3 regions of the Nonomuraea sp. ATR24 genome follow, and region 3 is predicted to be linked to each of the others. Evidence: predicted binding sites of a transcription regulator. Region 3 holds the regulator's gene; each other region holds the start of a gene.
What was found. Region 3 encodes HrcA, which represses chaperone genes, less so after heat shock. Its sites were predicted from a motif close to TTGGCACTCTCNNNNNGAGAGTGCCAA; they were not measured.

Region 1 (2,265 bases), on a different contig from region 3:
CCGGTGGCCGCGTTGAGGCCCTCACCCGGGGTGAGGTTGCGCACGCGCTCGACCACGACGCCGCCCTCGAGGCCGGCGTTGACCGCGATCTGCTTGAGCGGCTCCTCCAGGGCCTTGCGGACGATCGCGGCACCGGTGGCCTCGTCGCCGGTCAGCTCCAGCTTGTCGAAGGCCTTGGCGCCGGCCTGCAGCAGCGCCACGCCACCACCGGGGACGATGCCCTCCTCGACGGCCGCCTTGGCGTTGCGCACGGCGTCCTCGATGCGGTGCTTGCGCTCCTTGAGCTCGACCTCGGTGGCCGCGCCCGCCTTGATGACGGCGACGCCACCGGCGAGCTTGGCCAGGCGCTCCTGGAGCTTCTCGCGGTCGTAGTCGGAGTCCGTGCGCTCGATCTCGGCGCGGATCTCGTTCACGCGGCCGCTGATCGCGTCGGCGTCACCGGCGCCGTCGACGATCGTGGTCTCGTCCTTGGTGACGACGACCTTGCGGGCGCGGCCGAGCAGGTCGAGGGTGGCGTTCTCGAGCTTGAGACCGACCTCCTCGGCGATGACCTGGCCACCGGTGAGGATGGCGATGTCGCCGAGCATGGCCTTGCGGCGGTCACCGAAGCCCGGGGCCTTGACGGCCACGGAGCGGAACAGGCCGCGGATCTTGTTGACCACGAGGGTGGCCAGGGCCTCGCCCTCGATGTCCTCGGCGATGATGAGGAGCGGCTTGCCGGACTGCACGACCTTGTCGAGCAGGGGCAGCAGGTCCTTGTTGGCCGAGACCTTCGAGTTGACGATGAGGATGTACGGGTCCTCGAGCACAGCCTCCATACGGTCGGAGTCCGTCACGAAGTACATCGACGTCATGCCCTTGTCGAAGCGCATGCCCTCGGTGAGCTCGAGCTCGAGGCCGAAGGTGTTGCTCTCCTCGACGGTGATGACGCCTTCCTTGCCGACCTTGTCCATCGCCTCGGCGATGAGCGAGCCGATCTCGGGGTCGGCGGCGGAGATGGAGGCGGTGGAGGCGATCTGCTCCTTGGTCTCCACGTCCTTGGCCAGCTTGGACAGCTCCTCGCTGACCCGCTCCACGGCCGCCTCGATGCCCTTCTTCAGAGCCATCGGGTTGGCGCCGGCGGCCACGTTGCGCAGGCCCTCACGGACGAGCGCCTGGGCGAGCACGGTGGCGGTGGTGGTGCCGTCGCCCGCGACGTCGTCGGTCTTCTTGGCGACTTCCTTGACCAGCTCGGCGCCGATCTTCTCCCACGGGTCCTCGAGCTCGATCTCCTTGGCGATGGAGACACCGTCGTTGGTGATCGTGGGGGCGCCCCACTTCTTCTCCAGCACGACGTTGCGGCCCTTGGGCCCCAGGGTCACCTTGACGGCGTCGGCGAGCTGGTTCATACCGCGCTCGAGACCGCGCCGGGCGTCCTCGTCAAACGCGATCATCTTGGCTGCCATAAGGCTAGACCTCCCAGACACAGGGTGGCTGCTGCGATCGAGCCGACGCCCGCGACGGCATGTGGGCCCGCAGCTCCTTCGGCGGACCCCATCGTCTCGATCCCAGGGTTGGCACTCTGCGACAGAGAGTGCCAACGAATTGTTTAGCACTCTACCCGGTCGAGTGCAAGCCGACAGCACCCCGCCCCAGGTCACGTCGGTACGGCGGGCCCGTGAGCCCGCCGTACGTGAGGGGACGAGAGGTGGCGGTTCGCACGTACTGCGCTGACGTGCGAGCCGCCCGTGCTCACCACGTCAGACCGAGCGGACGGACTCCGCCTGCGGTCCCTTCTGGCCCTGCGTGATCTCGAACTCGACCCGTTGGCCCTGCTCGAGAGACCGATACCCGTCCATCAAGATTGCCGAGTAATGGACGAATACATCCTTACCACCGTCTACCGCGATGAAGCCGTAGCCCTTGTCCGCGTTGAACCACTTGACGGTGCCCTGCGCCACTTCCGACTCCTCTTACTGGGCTCATAGATCCCGCCCATTCCTCCGCGAGACCCACAATCGCCTGACTAATGGATATCAGCCGTACGATCGCACTCGACCATACCTGTGGGAAGGCGTTTGGCAACAGAGTCAATCGGCAAATCGGGTATTTCACCTCACGCTAACTGGTTCAACCTTGTATTTCACAAAAGAGAAGGCGCCCGCATGGGGCGCCTTCTAGAGGGTCGTTCTGGAGATCGGGGGGTTCTCAGCCGCCCGCGACCGCCGGGATGATGGAGATCTGAGTGCCCTCAGGGGCGGGAGTGTCGAGCCCCTCGGCGAAACG
Region 2 (2,265 bases), on a different contig from region 3:
TGCGGCGGTCGCCGAAGCCCGGAGCCTTGACGGCGACGGAGGTGAAGGTGCCGCGGATCTTGTTGGTGACCAGGACGGCCAGGGCCTCGCCCTCGACGTCCTCGGCGACCACGAGCAGCGGCTTCTTCGTCTGGGCGATCTGCTCCAGCAGCGGCAGGAAGTCCGCGATGGAGGAGACCTTGCCCTGGGTGAGCAGGATGTAGGCGTCCTCCAGGACGGACTCCATCCGCTCGGAGTCGGTCACCATGTAGGCCGACAGGTAACCCTTGTCGAACTGCAGGCCCTCGGTGAACTCGAGCTCCATGCCCATGGCGTTGGACTCTTCGACGGTCAGCACGCCGTCCTTGCCGACCTTGTCGAACGCCTCGGCGATCAGGTCACCGATCTTGGCGTCCTGGGCGGAGATCGTCGCCACGTCGGCGATGGCCTTCTTGTCCTCGACCGGGATGGCCGAGGCGAGCAGCCTGTCGCTGACGTCCTTGGCGGCCTTGTCGATGCCGCGCTTGAGCGACAGCGGCGAGGCGCCGGCCGCCACGTTGCGCAGGCCCTCGCGGACCATGGCCTGGGCCAGGACGGTCGCGGTGGTGGTGCCGTCACCCGCGATGTCGTTGGTCTTGGTGGCAACTTCCTTGGCGAGCTGGGCGCCGAGGTTCTCGTAACGGTCCTCCAGCTCGACCTCGCGAGCGATGGTGACACCGTCGTTGGTGATCGTCGGAGCACCGAACTTCTTGTCGATGACGACGTTGCGGCCACGCGGGCCGAGGGTAACCTTCACGGCGTCCGCGAGGGCGTTGACTCCGCGCTCAAGCGCGCGGCGGGCGTCCTCGTCGAACTCCAGAATCTTCGCCATTTTGCTGAAAGTCCTCTCCTAGCGTCGAAAGCCCCGGCCGCCTTGGGAGCGCCCGGGGCCCGACACGACCGGCTTACTTCTCGATGATCGCGAGAACGTCGCGGGCGGAGAGCACGAGGTACTCCTCGCCGCCGTACTTGACCTCGGTGCCGCCGTACTTGCTGTAGAGGACGATGTCGCCCTCGGAGACGTCGAGCGGAATCCGCTTGTCGCCGTCCTCGTCCCAGTTGCCCGGGCCCACCGCGAGGACCTTGCCCTCCTGCGGCTTCTCCTTGGCGGTGTCCGGGATGACCAGGCCGGAAGCGGTGGTCTGCTCTGCCTCAAGCGGCTGAACCACGATGCGGTCGCCGAGCGGCTTAACGGGAACCTTGGTGGCGGTCGTCACGATCGGACCTCCCCTTCAGATTTGAATGATCAGAAGAGGCGACCAGCGGGGCCTGCCGTCGCGGGTGCCAGACCTGCCTCGTCGCACAGTTGGCACTCTCAAGGGGAGAGTGCCAACAGGAAACATATGCAAGAGGGGCTTGACAGTCAACACGAACGCGTCAGCTCTGGGCGATCAGGCGTAGGAGCCTTCCGCCAGGTCGGCCACGATCCCGGCCCGGCCGGGGTTCCAGCCCAGGGCCGCCCGGGTGCGCGACGCGCCGATGCGCTGGCTGAGCGCGAGGGCCTGGGCGAATCCCTCGCCCAGCACTCCGGCGGCCTCCGCGAGCGGCCACGGCTCCGCGACGGCGCCCACACCGGCCGCCACACCGGCCGCCTCGGCGACGGCGTCCACGGGCACGCCCTCCTCGGCGATGGCGTGGTAGATCCGCGCCTCCCCCTTCTCCACGACCGCGACGAGCAGGTCCGCCAGGTCGTCCACGTGCACGGCCGTCCAGGCGGGCACTCCCCCGGCGGTCACGTACACGCCCTTATCGCGCCGGGCCGCCTGCTCGCGCAGCAGCGCGGGGATGCCGCCGCCCCGGCCGTGGACGACGCCCGGCCGGACCACCGCCCCGCCGCCGTCGAGCACGAGCCGCTCGACCTGGTCGCGGTAGGCGACCAGCGGGACGGGGTCGGCCGGGCTCTCCTCGTCCCCGCCGTCCACCTCGCCGAGCACCCAGACCCCGCTCACGTACGTCACCCGCTTCCCGGAGGCGGCGAGCGCGCCGACGGAGGCCAGGTCGGTCTCCCGGTCGCCGGTCAGCTCGGCGGCGTGCACCACGGCGTCGACGTCGGCGGTCAGCGCGGCGGCGACCGACGCCGGGTCCGCCAGGTCGCCGTGGCGCTCGTCGGCCGCCCCGGGCACCCGCCTGCTCCCGTCGGCCGACGGCCGCACCAGCGCCGCGACCTCGTGGCCGCGCTCGATCAGCCGCTCGACCAGCACTCCGCCGATGTAGCCCGTCGCGCCCAGCACCAGCACCTTCATGTCT
Region 3 (2,265 bases):
TCTCCAGGAACAGGTCGCCGGGCGGGCCGCCGCCGGGGCCGACCTCGCCCTCGCCGGCGAGCTGGATGTGGGTGCCGTCCTCGACGCCGGCCGGGATCCGGACCTTGATCGTGCGGCGGGTGCGCACCCGGCCGTCGCCGGAGCACTCCTGGCACGGGTGGCGGATGATGCTGCCGAAGCCGCCGCACTGCGGGCACGGCCGCGAGGTCATGACCTGGCCCAGGAACGAGCGGGTGACCTGGGAGATCTCGCCGCGCCCGTTGCACATGTCACAGGTGTCGGGGTGGGTGCCCTGGGCGGTGCCGGCGCCCTGGCACACCTCACAGGTGACGGCCGTGTCGACGACGAGCTCACGGGTGGTGCCGAACGCGGTCTCGCGCAGGTCGAGCTCGACCCGGATGGTCGCGTTGCGGCCGCGCCTGGCACGCGAGCGGGGCCCGCGCGTGCCGCCGGCGGTGCCGAAGAAGGCGTCCATGATGTCGCTGAACGGGAACCCGGCGCCGAACCCGCCGGCGCCCGCACCCGCGCCGCCGCCGCCGAACGGGTCGCCGCCGAGGTCGTACATCTGGCGCTTGCTCGGGTCGGACAGCACCTCGTAGGCCTGCGTGATCTCCTTGAACCGCTCCTGGGTGGCGGGATCGGGATTCACGTCAGGGTGCAGCTCGCGGGCCAGCCGGCGGTAGGCCTTCTTGATCTCGTCCTGACTGGCGTCACGGCGCACCCCGAGGGTGGCGTAGTAGTCGCTGTTTGCCACTTATCGACCTCTTAAGATGCAGCCAGGATCTGGCTGACGTAGCGTGCCACCGCGCGTACGGCGCCCATCGTCACGGGGTAGTCCATCCTCGTGGGGCCCAGCACGCCGAGCCGGGCCAGTTGGTTGTCGCCTTGACCGTATCCCGTGGCGACGATGGACGTGCCCCGCAGTCCGGTATAGGCGTTCTCGGAACCGATGCGCACGGTGAGAGCGGACGGGGTGTCTGTGGTTGTCTCGCCGAGCAGCCGCATGAGCACGACCTGTTCCTCCAGCGCCTCCAGCACGTCGCGCAGGCCGACGCTGAAGTCGGCGCCGGCCAGGTTGGCCGCGCCGGCGAACACGATCTTCTCGTCGTGCCGCTCGACGAGCGTTTCGAGCAGGACCGACAGGATCGTCGCCACCACCGGCCGGTCCTCGACCGGCAGCCGCTCGGGCAGGTCGGACACCAGCTCCGGCACGCTGGCCAGGCCGCAGCCGTCGAGACAGGCGTTGAGCACCGCGCGCAGGTGCGCGATGCGGGTGTCCTCCACCACCTCGGGCAGCTCGATCACGCGCTGCTCGACGCGGCCGGTGTTGGTGATCAGGACGAGCATGACCCGCCGCTCGGCGAGCGGGACCAGCTCGACGTGCCGGACCGTGGAACGGGTCAGGGTCGGATACTGCACGACGGCGACCTGCCTGGTGAGCTGCGCGAGCAGCCGCACCGTGCGGGTCACCACGTCGTCGAGGTCGACCGCGCCCGCCAGGAAGGTCTCGATCGCCCGGCGCTCCGCTCCGGAGAGCGGCTTGACCTGCGAGAGCCTGTCGACGAACAGGCGATAACCCTTGTCCGTCGGCACTCGGCCCGCGCTGGTGTGCGGCTGGGTGATGTAGCCCTCCTCCTCCAGCGCGGCCATGTCGTTGCGGACCGTCGCCGGGGAGACCTTGAGGTTGTGGCGCTCGGCGAGCGCCTTCGAGCCGACGGGTTCGTTGGTCGACACGTAGTCTTCGACAATGGCGCGGAGCACCGCGAGTTTACGATCGTCGAGCACGTGCGCACCTCCTACCGCTGCCTTTAGGGGAAACGCCAGGTCTAGCACTCTGTGTTCCCGAGTGCCAAGTGTACGGCTCTCACCCACAAGGTGCGATAACGCCGGGGGCCCGATGACAAGCCGAATGCCAAGCCTCACACTTGCCGCCATGACGGACAATTCGCCGTACGGCCCGCCGCCTCCGCCGGGGCCGCAGCCGGGGACCCACCACCAGTATCCGCCCCCTCCCCCTGGTCAGCAGCCCTACTTCGCCCCGCCGCCGCCCCCGTACGGGCAGCAGTTCCCGCCTCCGTACGGGCAGCGGGTGGACCCGAAGGCGATCCGGCCCCGGCTGAGGTGGATCGGCCTCGCATGGGGCGTGGCCGCCGTGTGCGTGCTGGCCGCCGGGGCGCTGTTCGTGAGCAGCCTGTTCAGCACGGTGGCGAACGTGGCGCCGAACCGCACGTTCGCCGCCGGCGAGACGGTCGCGGCCACGCTCGA

Region 1: groL (chaperonin GroEL) is a predicted target of HrcA. The motif match lies at 1,554-1,580, and genes of this name have one in related genera.
Region 2: groES (co-chaperone GroES) is a predicted target of HrcA. The motif match lies at 1,325-1,351, and genes of this name have one in related genera.

Annotation. Positions count from the first base shown of each region.
Region 1 is NZ_JBGNUU010000016.1:32,022-34,286, reverse strand. Features, by position in the region: gene groL (chaperonin GroEL) at 1-1,445, opposite strand, end outside; gene ACBI99_RS32010 (cold-shock protein) at 1,740-1,940, opposite strand; gene ACBI99_RS32005 (MoaD/ThiS family protein) at 2,188-2,265, opposite strand, start outside.
Region 2 is NZ_JBGNUU010000004.1:493,288-495,552, forward strand. Features, by position in the region: gene groL (chaperonin GroEL) at 1-850, opposite strand, end outside; gene groES (co-chaperone GroES) at 924-1,238, opposite strand; gene ACBI99_RS13275 (NAD-dependent epimerase/dehydratase family protein) at 1,410-2,265, opposite strand, start outside.
Region 3 is NZ_JBGNUU010000011.1:207,674-209,938, reverse strand. Features, by position in the region: gene dnaJ (molecular chaperone DnaJ) at 1-754, opposite strand, end outside; gene hrcA (heat-inducible transcriptional repressor HrcA) at 766-1,785, opposite strand; gene ACBI99_RS26200 (hypothetical protein) at 1,934-2,265, shown strand, end outside.